DNA from 2 places in the Aliiroseovarius sp. B-4 genome. Region 1 is predicted to be linked to the other one. Evidence: riboswitches for the same ligand, from Rfam matches in the RefSeq annotation. Region 1 holds a riboswitch; the other holds the start of a gene.

Region 1 (8,505 bases):
CCCTGAAAGCCTATGAGGAAGGCGACATCACCTACACGCTGGAAGAACTGGAATACGCCAAACAATTGCTTCAGGCGATGAAAACAGCGGACCTGGCCAAGTTTCTGCCGGACGCCCCCGAGGGTTGGACGCGTGAGGTGTCGACCGAGATGAATGCGGGCCTTGCCATGCTGGGCGGCGGCGCGGGGGCCGAGGCGACCTATTCCAATGGGTCGGAAGAGTTTTCGATCACCATCATGGCGAATAACCCGATGGTGGGCGCGCTGTCTGGGATGCTGTCCAATGCCGGGCTGATGGGGGCAAAGCTTGAACGTGTCGGGAGGATGAAATATCTTAATCAGGATGGAGAATTGTCAGGCATCGTCGATGGCAGGATCTTGATTCAGGCCGAAGGCGCGGACCTTGAGGTGATGATCCCCGTGCTTGAAACCATCGACCACCGTGCGCTGGAAGATTTCGGCCGCTAGAGCCTAACGCAACAGATCGGCTACCATATCGCTGTCCGGGTCCATCAGTGGCTCGATCACATCAAAATGGTGTCGGTCGGGAATGATGACCAGATCGGCCTCGGACCAGAATAGCGCGAGGTCACGGGCCTGATCCAGAAAGGCAGGACGCTCGTCCGCCCCCACACAGACCGTGGTTGGAATACCGGCGCGCCGGTCTATCAGGGCGGGGCTTTCCGACTGCGCCTCGGCCTCGTCAATACGAAGCGTGTCATTCATGGCGGTTTGCATCAGGGGGTGCAAATCCCCCAGCGGCGAAATCGGCATGATTCGCACAATTCGGTCACGACAGACCAACGGCACATCATGACAGTTCATCCGCGCCACCAGATGCCCACCGGCGGAATGACCGACCAGCCGAATGGGGCCGGTTACATGCGCGGCCGCGGTGTCGATGGCCTTCGCGACAAAGCGCGTGATCTGGGATATGCGCGCGTCTGGCGCAAGCGGATAGGATGGCAGGGCTACGGCGTAACCCTGCGCAACCGAACCCGCCGCAAGATGGGTCCAGTCGCGGCGTCCGAACGCCTTCCAATACCCGCCATGAACGAACACTATCAAGCCCTTGGGTGGCGTGTCAGGCAACACCAGGTCAAACGCGTTCGAAGCATCTTCGCCATACGGCAGGTCAAGCCGAAGATTCTTGTGCGATGCGCGAAAGTCGCTCGCCAATTTCTGCCATTTTGCCGGGAAATCGTATCCATTCGGGATGAAATCCGCGTTCGCATAGGCTATGTCGAAATTCATGACAGATGTCCTGTGATTGCGTCGGGACCACCCCGAACGACACCAGAGCTATGGGAGAGGAAAATGGCCGCCAATGCAACCGAGCTGAAGAGCTTGCTGAAAGACCCGTCCTTGGTCGAAACCCGCGCCTATGTGAACGGCGAATGGATCGATGCCAAAGACGGCGCAACCTTCGATGTCAAGAACCCCGCACGCGGCGATGTGATTGCCAAAGTGGCAGATCTGTCCCGTGCCGAAGTCGCGCACGCGATCGACTGCGCCGATAAGGCGGGCCGCGAATGGGCCAAGCGCACCGCGAAAGAACGCGCGGGCATCATGCGCAAATGGTTCAACCTTATGATGGAAAACCAGGGCGACCTGGCCACCATCCTGACCGCTGAAATGGGCAAACCCCTGGCCGAGGCGACCGGCGAGATCGCCTATGGTGCCAGCTTCATCGAATGGTTCGGCGAAGAGGCAAAACGCATCTATGGCGAAACCATCCCCGGCCACCAACCCGACAAGCGGCTGATGGTGATCCGTCAGCCGATCGGGGTCGTCGCCTCGATCACGCCGTGGAACTTCCCCAACGCGATGATCACACGCAAATGCGGCCCGGCTGTCGCGGCAGGATGTGGCTTTGTGGGGCGTCCGGCGGCGGAGACACCGCTGTCTGCCACCGCTCTGGCCGTCCTGGCTGACCGTGCGGGCATCCCGGCCGGTGTGTTCAACATCGTGCCCAGCTCGCGCAGTTCAGACATCGGCAAGGAGTTCTGCGAGAACCCCTTGGTGCGCAAGCTGACTTTCACAGGATCGACCAATGTTGGCCGCATCCTGCTGCGTCAGGCCGCCGATCAGGTGCTGAAATGCTCGATGGAGCTGGGCGGCAACGCGCCCTTCATCGTGTTTGACGACGCCGATCTGGATGCCGCCGTCGAAGGCGCCATCGCCTGCAAATTCCGCAACAATGGCCAGACCTGCGTCTGCGCCAACCGGATCTATGTGCAGGAAGGCGTCTATGACGAATTCGCCAAGCGCTTCACCAAGGCCGTGTCCGCCCTGCCCGTCGGTGACGGGTTGAACGAAGGCATTGCCCTGGGTCCATTGATCTCGCAAAGCGCGGTTGAAAAAGTGCGCGAGCACATCGCCGACGCAACCTCCAAGGGCGGCGAGATCATTTTGGGCGGCAAGGAGCACGAAAAAGGCGGGCTGTTCTTCGAACCCACAATTATCAAGAACGCCACGCGTGATATGGAGGTCGCCACGGACGAGACCTTCGGACCCATGGCGCCCTTGTTCAAGTTCAAGGATGAAGATGACGTGATCGCACAGGCCAACGACACGATTTTCGGGCTGGCGTCGTATTTCTATGCCAACAACCTGAGCCGTGTCTACAAAGTGGCCGAGGCGCTGGAATACGGGATCGTCGGGGTGAACACCGGCATCATCTCGACCGAAACCGCACCGTTTGGTGGCGTGAAACAATCGGGCCTTGGCCGCGAAGGTTCACGCCACGGGATCGAGGATTTCCTTGAGATGAAATATATCTGCATGTCGGTCTGATCTGAGTGAAAAAGCAATAGGCTCAAGGCGGTGGGGCAACCTGCCGCCTTTTTTCGGTTTTCCGCCAAGGATTGACGTTTCGCCCGCGTCTTACTCTATGTGAAGATGATGACCGATCAGGACGAGGAACTGGCCGCAGCGGCGGTGACAGGGGACAGGGCTGCCTTCGCGGCCCTGCTGTCACGCCACTATGACCGGCTGTTCGCGTTTACGTTCCGGATGATGGGAAATCGGGCGGATGCCGAAGACCTGACGCAAGATATCTGCGCGGCCCTGCCCGCCAAGCTAAAAGGTTTCCGGGCCGAGGCACGGTTCACAACCTGGCTCTACCGCATTGCCGTGAATGCCGCCCATGACCGTCGCCGCCGTGCTGCAACCCACGCGCGGGCTGCCGATGGCTGGGGTGATTGGGAAGTGAACCGGCGCGCAGCCATCCGGGAAGAGACCGAGGCGCAGGATTGGCTGACCCAGGCCATGACCGCCCTGCCCGACGAGTTACGTGACACCGTCGCATTGGTTCTTGGTGAAGAATTGACACAGGCGCAAGCCGGCGACGTTCTGGGTCTGTCCGAAGGCACCATCGCCTGGCGGATGTCCGAAGTGAAGAAACGCCTGCGTGCGATGCGGGCTGAGGAGGACGCGATATGACCGACGATCTGGACGATCTGAAGGCCGCCCTGCACGCGGCCCCACCTGCCCCGGACGCCTCAAAGAAAGAGGCCGATCTGGCGCTTGCGATGAAAAATTTCGATGACCTCCAAGGATCGCGTGACGGCGCGCGTCCTACTTCTGACGCTCCGAAATTCGGGGCGCTTGGAAAAGGAGTTCTTGAAATGTTGAATGCGTTGAACACACGCGGCGGATTGGCTGCGACGACCGCGCTGGTGGCGGTGGGCTTTGCCGTGCTGGTGGTGATGCCGAATGTTGATCAGGTGGAAATGCCGGGGGTGACGATGACCCCGACACCCACAGTCGATGACACGCTGATTGAACGCGAAGAGGCAATCGCGCCGTCCGCCCCCAAACCTTTGGGAAAAGTTGCACAGCCGCCCGCACGGACTCGGTCTGACAGCACGACTGAGTTGCGTGCACAGACCGGGCAAGCCACCCCTTCCGTTGTCGCCGAACCGTTGATGGAGGCGGACGGATCGCCCTTTGCGGACAGCGACGGTTACATCACGTATGACGACATGCCCGGCATCCTACCCGTGCCGCGGGATGCACGCGGCGAAGAATACGCCAACGAGGTCCCTTCGCCCCTGAAAATTACAACCGAGGACCCGGTTTCCACCTTCTCGATCGACGTGGACACGGCCAGCTATGCGGTGGTGCGGCGCGATTTGAAATCGGGCTATCTGCCCAACCCGGACGCGGTGCGGATCGAGGAAATGGTGAACTACTTCCCCTACACCTACCCCGCGCCCGAGGGGCCGCATCCGTTCGCACCCACGGTTACGACGATGCAAACGCCGTGGAATTCCGGCACGCAACTGGTGCAAATCGGCATTCAGGGCGAGATGATCACGGACCGCCCACCGCTGAACCTGGTGTTCCTGATCGACACGTCCGGGTCGATGTCAGACCCCGATAAACTGCCGCTTCTGAAGCAAAGCCTGCGCCTGATGTTATCCGAATTGCGGCCGGAGGATGAGGTCGCCATCGTCGCTTATGCTGGCAGCGCAGGCGAGGTTCTGGAACCCACCAAAGCCGCAGATCGTGCCACCATTCTGGGCGCTCTGGACCGGTTGGATGCTGGTGGATCGACCGCTGGTGCGCAAGGGATCGAACTGGCCTATCAGATTGCGGACCGCATGGCCGCTGACGGCGAAGTTGGTCGAGTGCTGCTGGCCACGGATGGTGATTTCAATGTGGGCATTCACGACCCCGACGCGCTGAAGGATTTCATTGCGGACAAGCGCGACACCGGCACCTATCTGTCGATCCTGGGCTTCGGGCGCGGCAATCTGGATGACGCGACCATGCAGGCACTGGCGCAGAACGGAAATGGGCAGGCCGCGTATATCGATACGCTGGGCGAGGCGCGAAAAGTGCTCGTCGATCAGCTTTCCGGCGTGCTTTACCCCCTTGCTGATGACGTAAAAATACAAGTCGAGTTCAACCCCGCCCAAGTCGCGGAATACCGTCTGATCGGCTATGAAACCCGCACCTTGGCGCGCGAGGACTTCAACAATGACAAGGTGGACGCGGGCGAGATTGGGGCGGGCCATCAGGTGACGGCGATCTACGAGGTCACGCCTGTCGGCTCGGATGCCGTTTTGACAGACGCGCTACGCTATGCCCCGAGCCCTGACGCGGATGGGTCGGACGAGATTGGCTTTCTCAAACTGCGCTACAAACGCCCCGGCGAGGATGTCAGCACGTTGATCGAGACGCCGATCATGTCCGATGCGGACAAAGCGGGCAGCGAACAGCAGTTTGCCGCCGCCATCGCTGGCTTCGGCCAGTTGCTGCGCGAGGACAAATATCTTGGCGACTGGACGTACTCCGACGCCATCGCGCTGGCCAACGGGTCCAAGGGCGACGACCCTTATGGCTACCGGGCCGAGGCGGTCACGCTGATGCGTCTGGCCGAGAGCCTGTCGAACTAAGGCCGCTTGACCGCGCGCCATCCCGAACCTATCTTCCCTGTCGCTGCCCCTGCCGGGGTGGCGACATTCTCAGGGCGGGGCGAAATTCCCCACCGGCGGTTACAGCCCGCGAGCGCCTCGCGTTTCTAATGAAACGCCTGGGTCAGCAGATCCGGTGAAATTCCGGGGCCGACGGTTAAAGTCCGGATGGAAGAGGATGGTCAAAGGCGCGACGGGTTTTCCCGCGCGCCTTGTCCTTCTGCCTTGGGTCAACGCGTAAGGAAGAAAGGACATTGCGCAATGGCTCATCAACTGACACTGACCACGCCTGTGAAGGCCGCTGGTCTCATGGTTCTGGCAGGCGCAAGCTTCGCCGTCGTGAACACAGCTCTGCAAGGGGCGACAATGAAAATGGGGGCGTCCGCGCCCTCGGTTACGTTCTGGCAATATCTGATCGCTTTGGGGTTTTACCTGCCATGGGTGGTTCGCCACCGTGCGGCGGCGATAAAAACCGGGCAGGTCTGGTTGCATATTCTGCGCGTCGCCTTGGCCGCCGGAGGTGTCCAGCTTTGGACGCTGGGCTTGGCGTATGTTCCGATCTGGCAGGCCATCGCACTTATCTTACTATCCCCGTTTTTTGTGACACTCGGTGCGGGGCTGTTCCTGCGTGAAACGGTGTCCATGCATCGCTGGGGTGCGGTCCTTCTTGGGATCATCGGCGGTGCAGTCATCCTTGAACCCTGGTCCGACCGGTTCGAGCTTGTGGCCCTTCTGCCCGTCGGCGCCGCCGCCCTTTGGGCGGCCAGTTCGGTGATCACGAAGTTTCTGACCCGCGCAGATGGGCCGGAGACAGTCACGATCTATCTTCTGGTCCTCCTCAGCCCGATCAATGCCGCTTTGGCGCTTGGGTCAGGGTTCACCCTGCCGATGGACGCAATCTGGCTGGTGGTCGGTGCCGGGCTATTGACCGCCTTTGCACAGCATGTGCTGGTGCGTGCCTACTCGCTGGCCGATGCGGCCTTCCTGCAACCGTTTGACCATCTGAAGCTGGTGTTCAACGTGGTGCTGGGATTTGCCGTTTTCGGTTTTCTGCCAACCGGGTCCATGTGGCTGGGCACCGCGATCATTCTGGCGGCCAGCTTTTACCTGCTGGAACAGGAACGGCGTCAGACCGTGTAAAACAAAAGCGCGGAGGTTGCCCTCCGCGCCCATCTTATCGGATGATCAAGCCATGTTTAGGCTTCGATCGCTTTGCGTTCCACGTCCTTGGATTTTGCAATCTCGATCCGGCGTGGCTTCAAAGCCTCGGGCACTTCGCGCACAAGGTCGATATGCAACATACCATGTTCATGGGATGCGCCCGTCACGCGCACATGGTCGGCCAGATGAAAGCGGCGCTCGAACGCACGCGTGGCAATGCCACGGTGCAGATAGGTCCGCTCTTCCTCGTCCGCCTTCTTGGCCGAGATGACCAAGGCGTTTTCGCGAACTTCCACCGACAGTTCGTCTTCGGTGAAGCCCGCCACAGCAACCGAAATGCGCCAACCGTCGTCAGCGATCTTTTCAATGTTATAGGGCGGATAGCTTTCGCGGCTCACGTCATTGGTCAGCACCCGGTCCATCAGGTCGGCGATCTGATCGAAACCGACGGTGGCGCGGTATAGGGGCGAAAGGTCAAAGTTACGCATGGTGTCCTCCTGAAAGCGACAGTGTTGCGCCTTCCCTTCACTGGGACAGGCAGAGTTCCGGGCCCGATCCTTCGGCGCCCGTGCCACAGATTTATGGAAGTTTTTTCACCCTTCAAGGGGTCAGGGACGCAGAAATTTCGCGCCACCATCATTCGACTGCCCGACGCCTAATCGGCGAGGCTCAAAACCGGTTTTACCAATGATGCCTGTTCCGGCCCGCAGGGCACGCTTTATTTCGGCCACACGCTCGAACAATTCTGTGCCATAGGCGATCTTGTTGCGCCCGCCCCGCGTTCCCGCGGACACGAGCGACACGATGCGCACGCGGCGTGCGCTGTCGTCAAACACCGGGGCCCCGGACGATCCGAACGTGACATCGCAATCAAAGGCCAGCAAACCTGCATTTCGCCCCAATACGTCACAGACCGCTTGCCGCGACAGGGCAGCATCGCGCCCTTCCCCGAAGCTGACCACCGACACTTTCCGTTTGGTGGGTGGAAGCTGCGCAACCGCAAACGGGGCTGCGACCGCCGCCGCAATTGGGGCGTCGAGTTGCACCAATCCAACATCGTTGCGAATATTCACAGCGTTCATCCACTGATTGGGGTCATAGTCCGGATGCATGATCGCCAGTTTCGCGTTGCGAGTTGCCACGGCGCGCCCGTCGCGCAAACCTGCCCGAAAGCGAAGCCCCTGGACATGGCCCGCACGCGCAACACTGCGCAGACAATGGGCGGCTGTCAGAACAAGGTCTGTTGTAATCAAGACACCGGTGCAATAACCCGTTTGCCCGAAATCCAGACGCCCAACAGCCTCGTATCCAAACAAGTCTTCACGCTTGGTCAAGCGGCGCAGGCTCGTGGACTCTTCCGCCATCGCGGCGGGAAGCGTTAGAAGAAGTGCCGTGAAACAAAGGAAAAAGCAGCGCAACCTTAGCATTACGGGCGCAGGAATTTTGCGCCGCCCGGGCCGGCGGCACCGGTTCCGAAGTTGCTTACCGGTGGGCGCGACACGGGCTGCACGCGCGTAAAGACACCATCGCCATTGGCAAGCATATCCATGAGGTCCGCCAGCGGTTTTTCAAGGCTGGTGCCCAGCGACACAGGAATGTTCCGCACCATTGCTTTTGCCGAAATTACCGACACAATCGCGGGCTTTCCATCCTGCACCACAAAAACCGGCGCACCGGACGAGCCGAAATCGACTGAGCAACTCAGCACCAGCGCCCCGCTTTGACGCGCCAGCACCTTACACATTTCCTGCAATGCCGGACTTTCTGCGCGATCATGCGCATAGGACACGACGCCGACCTCGGCCCCCTTGCGCGGGCGGGAATGAATGGCGAACGGCTTGACCGAGCTTTTGCGGATCGGCTGATCCAACTCCAGCACCGCCAGATCGTTCACAACGCGGGCGGCCTTGTCATCGCCTGAA
Region 2 (8,505 bases), on a different contig from region 1:
CTGCTGGAAGGTGCCGAGGGGCCGCGGGGACGCGACTTCAACATGCGCTGGATCGCCGCCGCGGTGGGCGACCTGCACCGCATCCTGCGCCGCGGCGGGCTGTTCATGTATCCGGGGGACAGCCGTCCGGGATATGAAAACGGCTTCCTTAGGTTGGCCTACGAGGCCTTTCCAATTGCCTATCTCATCGAACAGGCCGGGGGTGCGGCAACGGACGGCACGAGCGCCATCCTTGATCGGATCCCGGCGCATCTGCACGACCGCGTACCGCTGATCTTCGGCAATCGCGGTGAGGTCGCCACTGTCGGCGACTACCTCGCAATCCCGGAACATCAGGAGACCTAACATGGCCCGAATCACATTGCGCCAGCTTCTCGACCACGCCGCCGAACACGACTACGCAGTGCCCGCTTTCAACATGTCGAACATGGAACAGGGGCTGGCCATTATGGCCGCCGCCGACGCCACCGGTGCACCGGTGATCCTTCAGGCCAGCCGTGGCGCGCGGGCCTATGCAAACGACGTGGTGCTGGCCAAGCTGATCGACGCCCTTGTCGAGGTCTACCCGCACATTCCGGTCTGCATGCACCTCGACCACGGCAACACCCTTGCGACTTGCGTCACCGCGATCCAGCACGGCTTTACATCGGTCATGATGGACGGCTCGTTGAAGGAGGATGGCACGACGCCGGCCGACTATGCCTACAACGTGGCGGTGACCCGCTCCGTGGTTGAAATGGCCCATGCCGCAGGCGTTTCCGTCGAGGGTGAACTGGGCGTTCTGGGCTCGCTTGAGACTGGCATGGGCGATCAGGAGGACGGCCACGGCGCCACCGAAAAGCTGAGCCATGACCAGTTGCTGACCGACCCGGAAGAGGCCGGGCGTTTCGTCGCGGACACCGGGGTCGATGCGCTGGCCGTGGCCATGGGCACCAGCCACGGCGCCTACAAATTCACTCGCCAGCCGGACGGGGACGTGCTGGCGATGGGCGTGATCGAGGCGATTCACAAGCGACTGCCGAACACGCACCTGGTGATGCACGGGTCGTCCTCGGTGCCCGAGGAACTGCGGTTGCTGATCAACGAGTTCGGCGGCGACATCAAACCGACCTGGGGCGTCCCGCTGGAAGAAATCCGGCGCGGCATTCGCCATGGCGTGCGAAAGGTGAACATCGATACCGACCTGCGCCTTGCCGCCACCTCGGCCATCCGCAGGACGCTGGTCAGCACGCCGTCCGAATTCGACCCACGCAAATACCTCAAGCCCGCGATGGACAGCATGAAGGCCGAGTGCGTCCGCAAGTTCGAAACCTTCGGCACGGCAGGTCAAGCCGAGCGCATTCGTGTTCGTGCACTGGCCGAGATGGCTTCGGCCTACTGAGACGGACGAAAGGAAAGACATCCATGAAATTCTTTGTCGATACCGCTATTGTCGCGGATATCCGAGAACTCGACGAATACGGACTGCTGGATGGCGTCACCACGAACCCGTCGCTGATCGCCAAATCAGGCCGCGACTTCAAGGAGGTCATCGCCGAGATCTGCGCTCTGATCGACGGCCCTGTGTCTGCCGAAGTAGCGGCGATGGATTTCGACGGCATGGTCGCGGAAGGCGAGCATCTGGCCAAGATCGCCGACAACGTGGTGATCAAGCTGCCGCTGACGCTCGACGGCTTGAAAGCCTGCCGCCATTTCACTGCCAAGGGCATCAAGACGAATGTCACCCTATGCTTTGCCGCCAATCAGGCGCTTCTGGCTGCGAAAGCGGGGGCCACGTATATTTCGCCCTTCGTCGGGCGGCTCGACGATCTGAACATCGACGGGATGGAGCTGATCCGCGAGATCCGGGTGATCTATGACAACTACGGGTTTCAGACCCAGATCCTCGCGGCCTCGATCCGGTCCGCCAATCACGTCAAGGAGGCCGCAATGGCCGGGGCGGATGTGGCCACCATACCGGCCGGGGTGATCAAGGGGCTGGCCAACCACGCGCTGACCGACAAGGGGCTCGATCAGTTTGCCGGCGACTGGGCCGCGACCGGACAGACAATCCTGTGATTGGCGGCCGCGGCCAATCCCGATCAGACGGGTTTGGCCGCGGCATCGCCCAGCAGCACCCGTGCCGTGCGTTCGTCGGTAATCAGGCCGGACAACCGCCCGCTGTTCAGAACCGCGCGGATTGGCGCAACTTTCTCGGGTCCACCAGCCAGGGCGATGATCCGGTCGTCGCGCGTGGTGTCGAGCGAAACCGCCAGTGTCCGCGAGGTCAGCGGGGTTTCCAGGGCGCGGCCTTCGGGGTCGAAGAAATGCCCCAGCATTTCGCCGACGCCGCCCGCCTGGGATATCGCCTCGATCTCGGACGGTTCGATCATTCCCGAGGTGACCAGTTGGGTTTCGGCCTCGACCGTGCCGATGCCGACGATCTTCAGCGGTGCGGTTTCGGCCAGTTGGAACACCTCGGTCACGCCGCGCTGCGCCAACAGCACCTCGCGGTCCTCGCTGGTATTGGCAAAAAACGGCACCGGCATCACGTAGGCCCGCGCGCCGGTCTTTTCCGCCAGCAGGTGCATCACGTCATGAGGGTTGGCGGCGAAGTTCCGGGTCAGCCCGCCCAGCAGCGACACGAAGCTGAGGCCCGTCGTGCCAAACCGGGGCATGGCGCGGACCGCCTCGGCCAGCGTGCGGCCATGACCGATACCGATGGTCAGTTCCTCGCCGCTTTCCATCCAGCGCCTGAGCCGCGACGCGCCCGCCAGACCGAGTGTGCGGAAGGGGATGCCGTCTTCTTCAAGGTCGGGTGCGACCTCGCAGGTCTCAAGCCCGTACTGCGTGCAAAGCATCTGTTCGAGTTCGATGCACTCGATGATATCGCCCTCGATCGAGACCTTGACGGCGCCTTCGGCCACGGCCCGGGCGATCAGGCGGTGGGCCTTGACCGAGGGCACGCCGATGCGCTTGGCCACCTCGGCCTGGCGCAGCCCTCCCACGTAATGCAGCCAGGCGGCGCGGATCGCCAGGGAATGCTCGGCATCTCCCGAACCGCGGTCTTTCGCCATATCACCTCCTCCGCTTTTGCGACGCCTATCGCGCCTGTTCCATGATGCCTGCCAAAACCGTTTCGTCCAGTGGAGCCGGGTTTGCCTTCATCGACGAAGAGCTGGCCGCCATCGCGGCTGCGCGTGCCCGGTGGGGGCACGTCACGCCCTGCGCATCAAGCCCCGGCAGGCCCGCTTCGCGCGCCCAAGCGTGGAGCGCCATGAATGCCGCGTCCGGTTCAATACTCAGAGCCTTGGCCAGGCTTTGGCGGACATGTCCGATGCGGCATGCGGTGGCACCACTGGCACGTTCGGCATTGGCTGTCAGCCCATGCGGCAGAAGCGCGCCGCAGATGGCGCCGTGCGACGCGCCCGACAGGCCGCCCAATGGCCCGGCCAGCCCGTGCACGACGCCCAGACCGGCATTGGCGAGGGCCAGCCCGCCGCAGAGGCTGGTCCAGGCCATGACGTCGCGCGCATCGGCATCTTCGTTTTGCATCAGGGTCATGAGCGCGGGCAGGCCGCAGTCAATCGCGGGACGGCAAAGCGCATCGGTCATCGGGTTGGCGCGGATGCAGAGGTAAGGCTCAATCACCTGCGTGATGGCGTCCAGACCCGAGGCCAGCGTAATGGCACGCGGGCAACCATCGGTCAGTGCAGGATCAATGACCGCGATGCGTGGCAGCATGCGCGCGTCCCGCAGCGACACCTTGCGCTGCGCGTCGGGCACCGAGATCACGGCGTTGCGGGTCACTTCCGCCCCGGTGCCTGCCGTAGTCGGCAAGGCGGCGAAGGGCAGCGGGGTTGCCTCGAGCGGCAAGCCTTGGCCGACGACTTCAAGATGATCATGCAGTGGCCGGTTGACGGGCACCAGCGCGGCGATGGCCTTGGCCGCGTCGATCACCGCACCGCCACCGATGGCAATGACCGCCTGCGCGTCGTGGTCGCGCGCCGCCGACACGCCGTATGCGATCAGATCGACATCGGGCTCCGCGGCGACGGCAATGGTCGACACCGCACAGCCCTGGGCTGTCAGCGCCTCGCACAGCCAGCCAGAGCGCGAGGCCGTCGCGCCATGCACCAGCAGAACCCGTTTGCCCAACCTTGCCAGATCGGGCACTGCCCGACCGGCTTCGCCCCGTCCGAAGCGGATGTCGGAGGCGGTAGCAAAGTGAAAGGCGGGCTGGGGCATGGCTCAGACCTCCAGGGCGGTGACCATCAGAACAGCATCCGCGGCCTCTTCGCCTTTCTTGACGAAATGGTCACGGAAGAATCCGATGTGCTCGGCCGTCGGCTGGAAGTGATGCGGCGTCAGCGAGACCGAGAATGTCGGCACGCCCGTGTCCAGTTGCGCGCGCATCAGACCGTCCACCACGGCCTGCGCCACGAAATCGTGACGGTAGATCCCGCCATCGACAACCAGCGCGGCGCAGACGATGGTGTCATAGCCGCCGCCTCGGCCCAGTTTCCGCGCCAGCAACGGCATTTCGAAAGCGCCCGGCACGTCGAACGGCGTGACTTCGGCTGGCCTACCGGCATCGGCCAGGCGCTTTTTGAACCCGACCAGCGCCTGATCGACGATCTCGGCGTGCCATCGGGCCTTGATGAAGGCGATTTTGAGTGTGTCAGTCATGGAACCATCCTTTGCGTTTCAAAAGTGGTCCCAAGGCGATTCCAGCCGTGCGGGCGTGGGGGCCCGACGGCTGGTTCTCTTCCATCCGGACTTTAACCGTCGGCCCCGGACTTTCACCGGTGTCTGCTTGACCCCTCCGGATTGCTCCGAAAGGCGCTCGCGGGCTGTCACCGCCGGTGGGGAATTTCACCCCGCCCTGAGAACAGGTGTCAAATGACAAGATTTGCCGGAATTGGCAAGCGCATGTCATCCGGGCCGTCTCAGACATTCAGGTCGCGCGCCCCGCTGTCGATATGCGGCGCCCAGAAGGCGACGCTTTCGGCGATCTGCGGGATCACCTGCCGGTCGTTTGGTTCGCGCTCCTTGAAGGACAGTTCGAGGCAGATCTCGTTATCGACCGCGCCGCCTTCGGCAAAGGCTTTCAGAAGCGGGTCCGGCTGGATCGCGCCCTTTGCGTTGAACTCGGCCGTGAATGGCCGGTGGCCGGACTTGTCCATCATCGACTGCTTGATGTGAATGATGGGGCTGACTTTCGGCACCGCCCGCGCCCAGGCATAGGGATCGGTGTCGTCCGGGTTGGGGCTGGTCACGTCGCCATGGTCGATATCGGCCATCATCCACATCGGCACCGCCATGTCGGCGGCGGTCAGCCGGTCCTGCAGCTTCATGCATTCTGCGATGGTTTCGCCAAACTCGCGCCCGACGCTCATCGGTTCCCAGAAGACGTACTCGAGTCCGGCCGCCTTGGCATGGTCCGCCACCTCGGCCCAGCAATCTATGGCGATTTGCAAAAGCTCCTCGCGGCGTGCGGGGTCGTCGTAATCAAGGAAGGTGAAGATCGCGAATTGCGTGCCGACCGAGGTGCCGCCGAGATCGCCGATGATGTCGGCAAAAGTCTTGAACCAGTCGACGTAGTAGCGGCGCACGTCGGCGTCCGGGTGGCCGAAATGGTTCAGGCGTCCGTATGGCCCGGTCATGCCGCTGGTCACCCGCGCGCCGGTGCGCTGCAGCGCACGGTTCATGTCGCGGGTCAGCCGCCGGATCACGGGGGCAGGCCAGGACGGGTTAATGAACTCATGCGTCAGCTGGATATCGCGGATGCGGATATCGCGCGCAATGGCATCGACCAGGTCGTCCGGTTCGGCGAAACGGTTCACCAGCGGATTGGTATTCAGCGAAAGCGTCAGCGCCATCAGGCGGCCTCCCTTTGGTCTTCGAACCACTTGCGGAACGCGTTCTGCTCGACTTCGGTCAGGTGCAGCCGGTGCTTGGTGCGACGCCAGAGAATGTCCTCGGCGGTCTGCGCCCATTCATACGCCACGAGATAGGCAGCCTCAGCCTCGTAGAGATTGCCGCCGAAATGCTGCCCCAACCCTTGGAGAGAAGTCGCATCCCCCACGATCTTGGCCACCCGCGTGCCGTAGAGCCGCCCGTAGTGCTGGCGCAATGCGCGTGGCATCCAGGGATAGTCGCGCTTCATCTGGTTGCGGAAGGTCTCGTAATCCGCGTTCTCGATATCGCCGCCGGGCAGGGGGGCGGTCTCGGTCCAGTCGCCGCCCATCTGGGGGAAGAACTTGGCGATCCGTTGCAGGCCGCGTTCGGCCAGTTCGCGGAAGGTGGTGATCTTGCCGCCGAAGATGTTCAGCAGCGGCGCGCCGCCCGTGTCGTCGATGTCGAACACATAATCGCGCGTCACCGCCGACGGGTTGCCCTGGCCGTCGTCGAACAGCGGCCGCACGCCCGAGAAGGTGGTCAGCACGTCGTCGCGGGTCAGCTGCTCCTTGAAGTACTTGTTCACCGCGTCGATCAGGTACTGCACTTCCGAGTCGTCGGCGGTCACATCCTCTGCGCGGCCCTCATAGGCAATGTCGGTGGTGCCGATCAGCGCCTTGTCACGCTCGTACGGGTTGATGAAGATCACTCGCTTGTCGTGGTTCTGCACGAGGTAGGCATTCTCGCCTTTCCAGAATTTCGGCACGATGATGTGGCTGCCCTTGACCAGCCGCACATTGCGCGGAGAGTTCGACCCGGCCACGCGGTTGACCACGTCGGTCACCCAGGGACCTGCGGCATTGACCAGCAGCTTGGCTTCGAACTCGCGCGTCTCGCCGGTGACGGAGTTCTGCGTCGTCACCCGCCAGGCATTTCCGTCACGCCGCGCCGAGGTGCAGGGCGACCGGGTCAGCACCGTCGCACCGCGCTCTGCCGCATCCACGGCGTTGAGCACCACGAGGCGGGCATCGTCGACCCAGCAGTCGGAATATTCGAACCCGCGCGCGTACGCATCCTTGATTGCGGCGCCCTCGGGGTCGCGGTGCAGGTCCAGCGTGCGGGTGCCGGGCAGTTTCTTGCGGCCGCCGAGATGGTCGTAAAGGAACAGCCCCAGCCGCACCAGCCACGCCGGGCGGTCCTGCGGCGAATGCGGCAGGACAAAACGCATCGGCCAGATGATATGCGGTGCGTTCCGCATCAGCACTTCGCGTTCGATCAGCGCTTCGCGCACCAGCCGGAATTCGTAGTATTCCAGGTAGCGCAGCCCGCCATGCACCAGCTTGCCCGAGCGGGAAGAGGTGCCTTCGGCCAAATCGTCCTTTTCGCACAGCACGACGCTCAGGCCACGGCCTGCCGCATCACGGGCAATGCCCGCGCCGTTGATGCCGCCGCCGATCACGAAGAGGTCGACCTTCTGGATATCGCTCATGTCTCAGGCTCCTTGCGAGGCGCGCGCTGCCGCCAACCCGTCCCAGACCGGGGCCAGGCCTTCGCGCGCGTGTCGGTAATTGTCGAAGAGTTTGTCATAGACGGGCACGAGACCCGGATCAGGCGCTTCCGGCTCTTCCAGAAGCGGGGTGGTCCAGTCTGCGATGCAGGCGTCCATGCTGTCGTAGGCGCCGATTGCGACGGTGGCCATCATGGCGCAGCCCGCCGCGCCGGCCTCCTCACGTGCGGAGACTCGGACAGGCGTGTCGAGCGATGCGGCGAGAACGCGGCGCAGCGCGGCAGAACGGGCCGCACCGCCGGTCAGGCGCAATTCGCGGGGCATGTCGCCCATCGCGGCATAGCAATCCCGCGCGGCCATCCCGAGCCCTTCGATCACCGCGCGGATCACGTCGGCAAAACGGTGCGAGGCATTCAGCCCCACAAGGCTGGCCCGCGCATCCGCATTCACAAAAGGCCCGCGTTCGCCTGCCTCGGAGATATAGGGGTGATAAACCAATGCGCCGGGACGCGAGCGTGCCATCCAGCCGTCGATCCGTGCGACCATCTCGGCGTGCGACGGGGCTTTGCCCACCTCGGCCATCAAGTCCTCGGCCAGCGCCAGCGCCCAGTCGATATTGAGCGTGGCGGCCATGTTGGTCTGGACCTGCGTCACCAGGTCGGGGACCGGCAGGCAGATCACGTAGCCCGTACCCTCGGCGTTCAGATGCACGTCATCCGACCTGACGGCCCGCATGTGCACGCCGGTCGACCCGACGGTCGAGCAGGCCGCACCGGCATCGCCGGTGTGCACGCCCGCACCCAGCGCCGTCATCACCATGTCGACATAGCCCAGCGACACCGGCGTGCCCGCCTTGAGCCCGGTCTGCGCTGCGGCCTCGGCGCTCAGTGGTCGGGTCTGCTCAGAACCGTCGATGATCTCGGGCAAGAGGTGCCGACGGTCCTCCAGTCCAAGGGCACCGATAACCGCGTCGCTATATCGCCTGTTGCGGAAGTCGCCGAAGGTAAAGCTGGCCTCCGACGGATCGGTTGCCCGCACGCCGGTCAGGTTGAGAAAAAGCCAGTCCTTGCAGTGAAGCGCCACCTCGGCGCGATCCAGAAGCTCGGGCGCGACTTGGG

What was found. Region 1 has a riboswitch for FMN ahead of AC13C8_RS09165 (DMT family transporter). Riboswitches for the same ligand answer to the same signal wherever they lie in the genome.
Region 2: another riboswitch for FMN. It lies ahead of AC13C8_RS01550 (6,7-dimethyl-8-ribityllumazine synthase); the one in region 1 lies ahead of AC13C8_RS09165 (DMT family transporter).

What each region holds. Positions count from the first base shown of each region.
Region 1 covers NZ_JBSXNV010000035.1:265,066-273,570, reverse strand. Annotated here, with positions in the region: gene AC13C8_RS09190 (hypothetical protein) at 1-467, shown strand, start outside; gene AC13C8_RS09185 (alpha/beta hydrolase) at 471-1,253, opposite strand; gene AC13C8_RS09180 (NAD-dependent succinate-semialdehyde dehydrogenase) at 1,317-2,795, shown strand; gene AC13C8_RS09175 (RNA polymerase sigma factor) at 2,904-3,443, shown strand; gene AC13C8_RS09170 (vWA domain-containing protein) at 3,440-5,404, shown strand; FMN riboswitch at 5,466-5,606, shown strand; gene AC13C8_RS09165 (DMT family transporter) at 5,684-6,562, shown strand; gene AC13C8_RS09160 (Hsp20 family protein) at 6,619-7,071, opposite strand; gene AC13C8_RS09155 (trypsin-like serine peptidase) at 7,192-7,947, opposite strand; gene AC13C8_RS09150 (trypsin-like serine peptidase) at 8,010-8,505, opposite strand, start outside.
Region 2 covers NZ_JBSXNV010000024.1:42,609-51,113, reverse strand. Annotated here, with positions in the region: gene AC13C8_RS01575 (class 1 fructose-bisphosphatase) at 1-345, shown strand, start outside; gene fba (class II fructose-bisphosphate aldolase) at 347-1,381, shown strand; gene fsa (fructose-6-phosphate aldolase) at 1,405-2,058, shown strand; gene AC13C8_RS01560 (sugar-binding transcriptional regulator) at 2,082-3,056, opposite strand; gene AC13C8_RS01555 (iron-containing alcohol dehydrogenase) at 3,082-4,227, opposite strand; gene AC13C8_RS01550 (6,7-dimethyl-8-ribityllumazine synthase) at 4,231-4,668, opposite strand; FMN riboswitch at 4,738-4,876, opposite strand; gene AC13C8_RS01545 (sugar phosphate isomerase/epimerase family protein) at 4,929-5,861, opposite strand; gene AC13C8_RS01540 (glycerol-3-phosphate dehydrogenase) at 5,861-7,369, opposite strand; gene AC13C8_RS01535 (FGGY family carbohydrate kinase) at 7,373-8,505, opposite strand, start outside.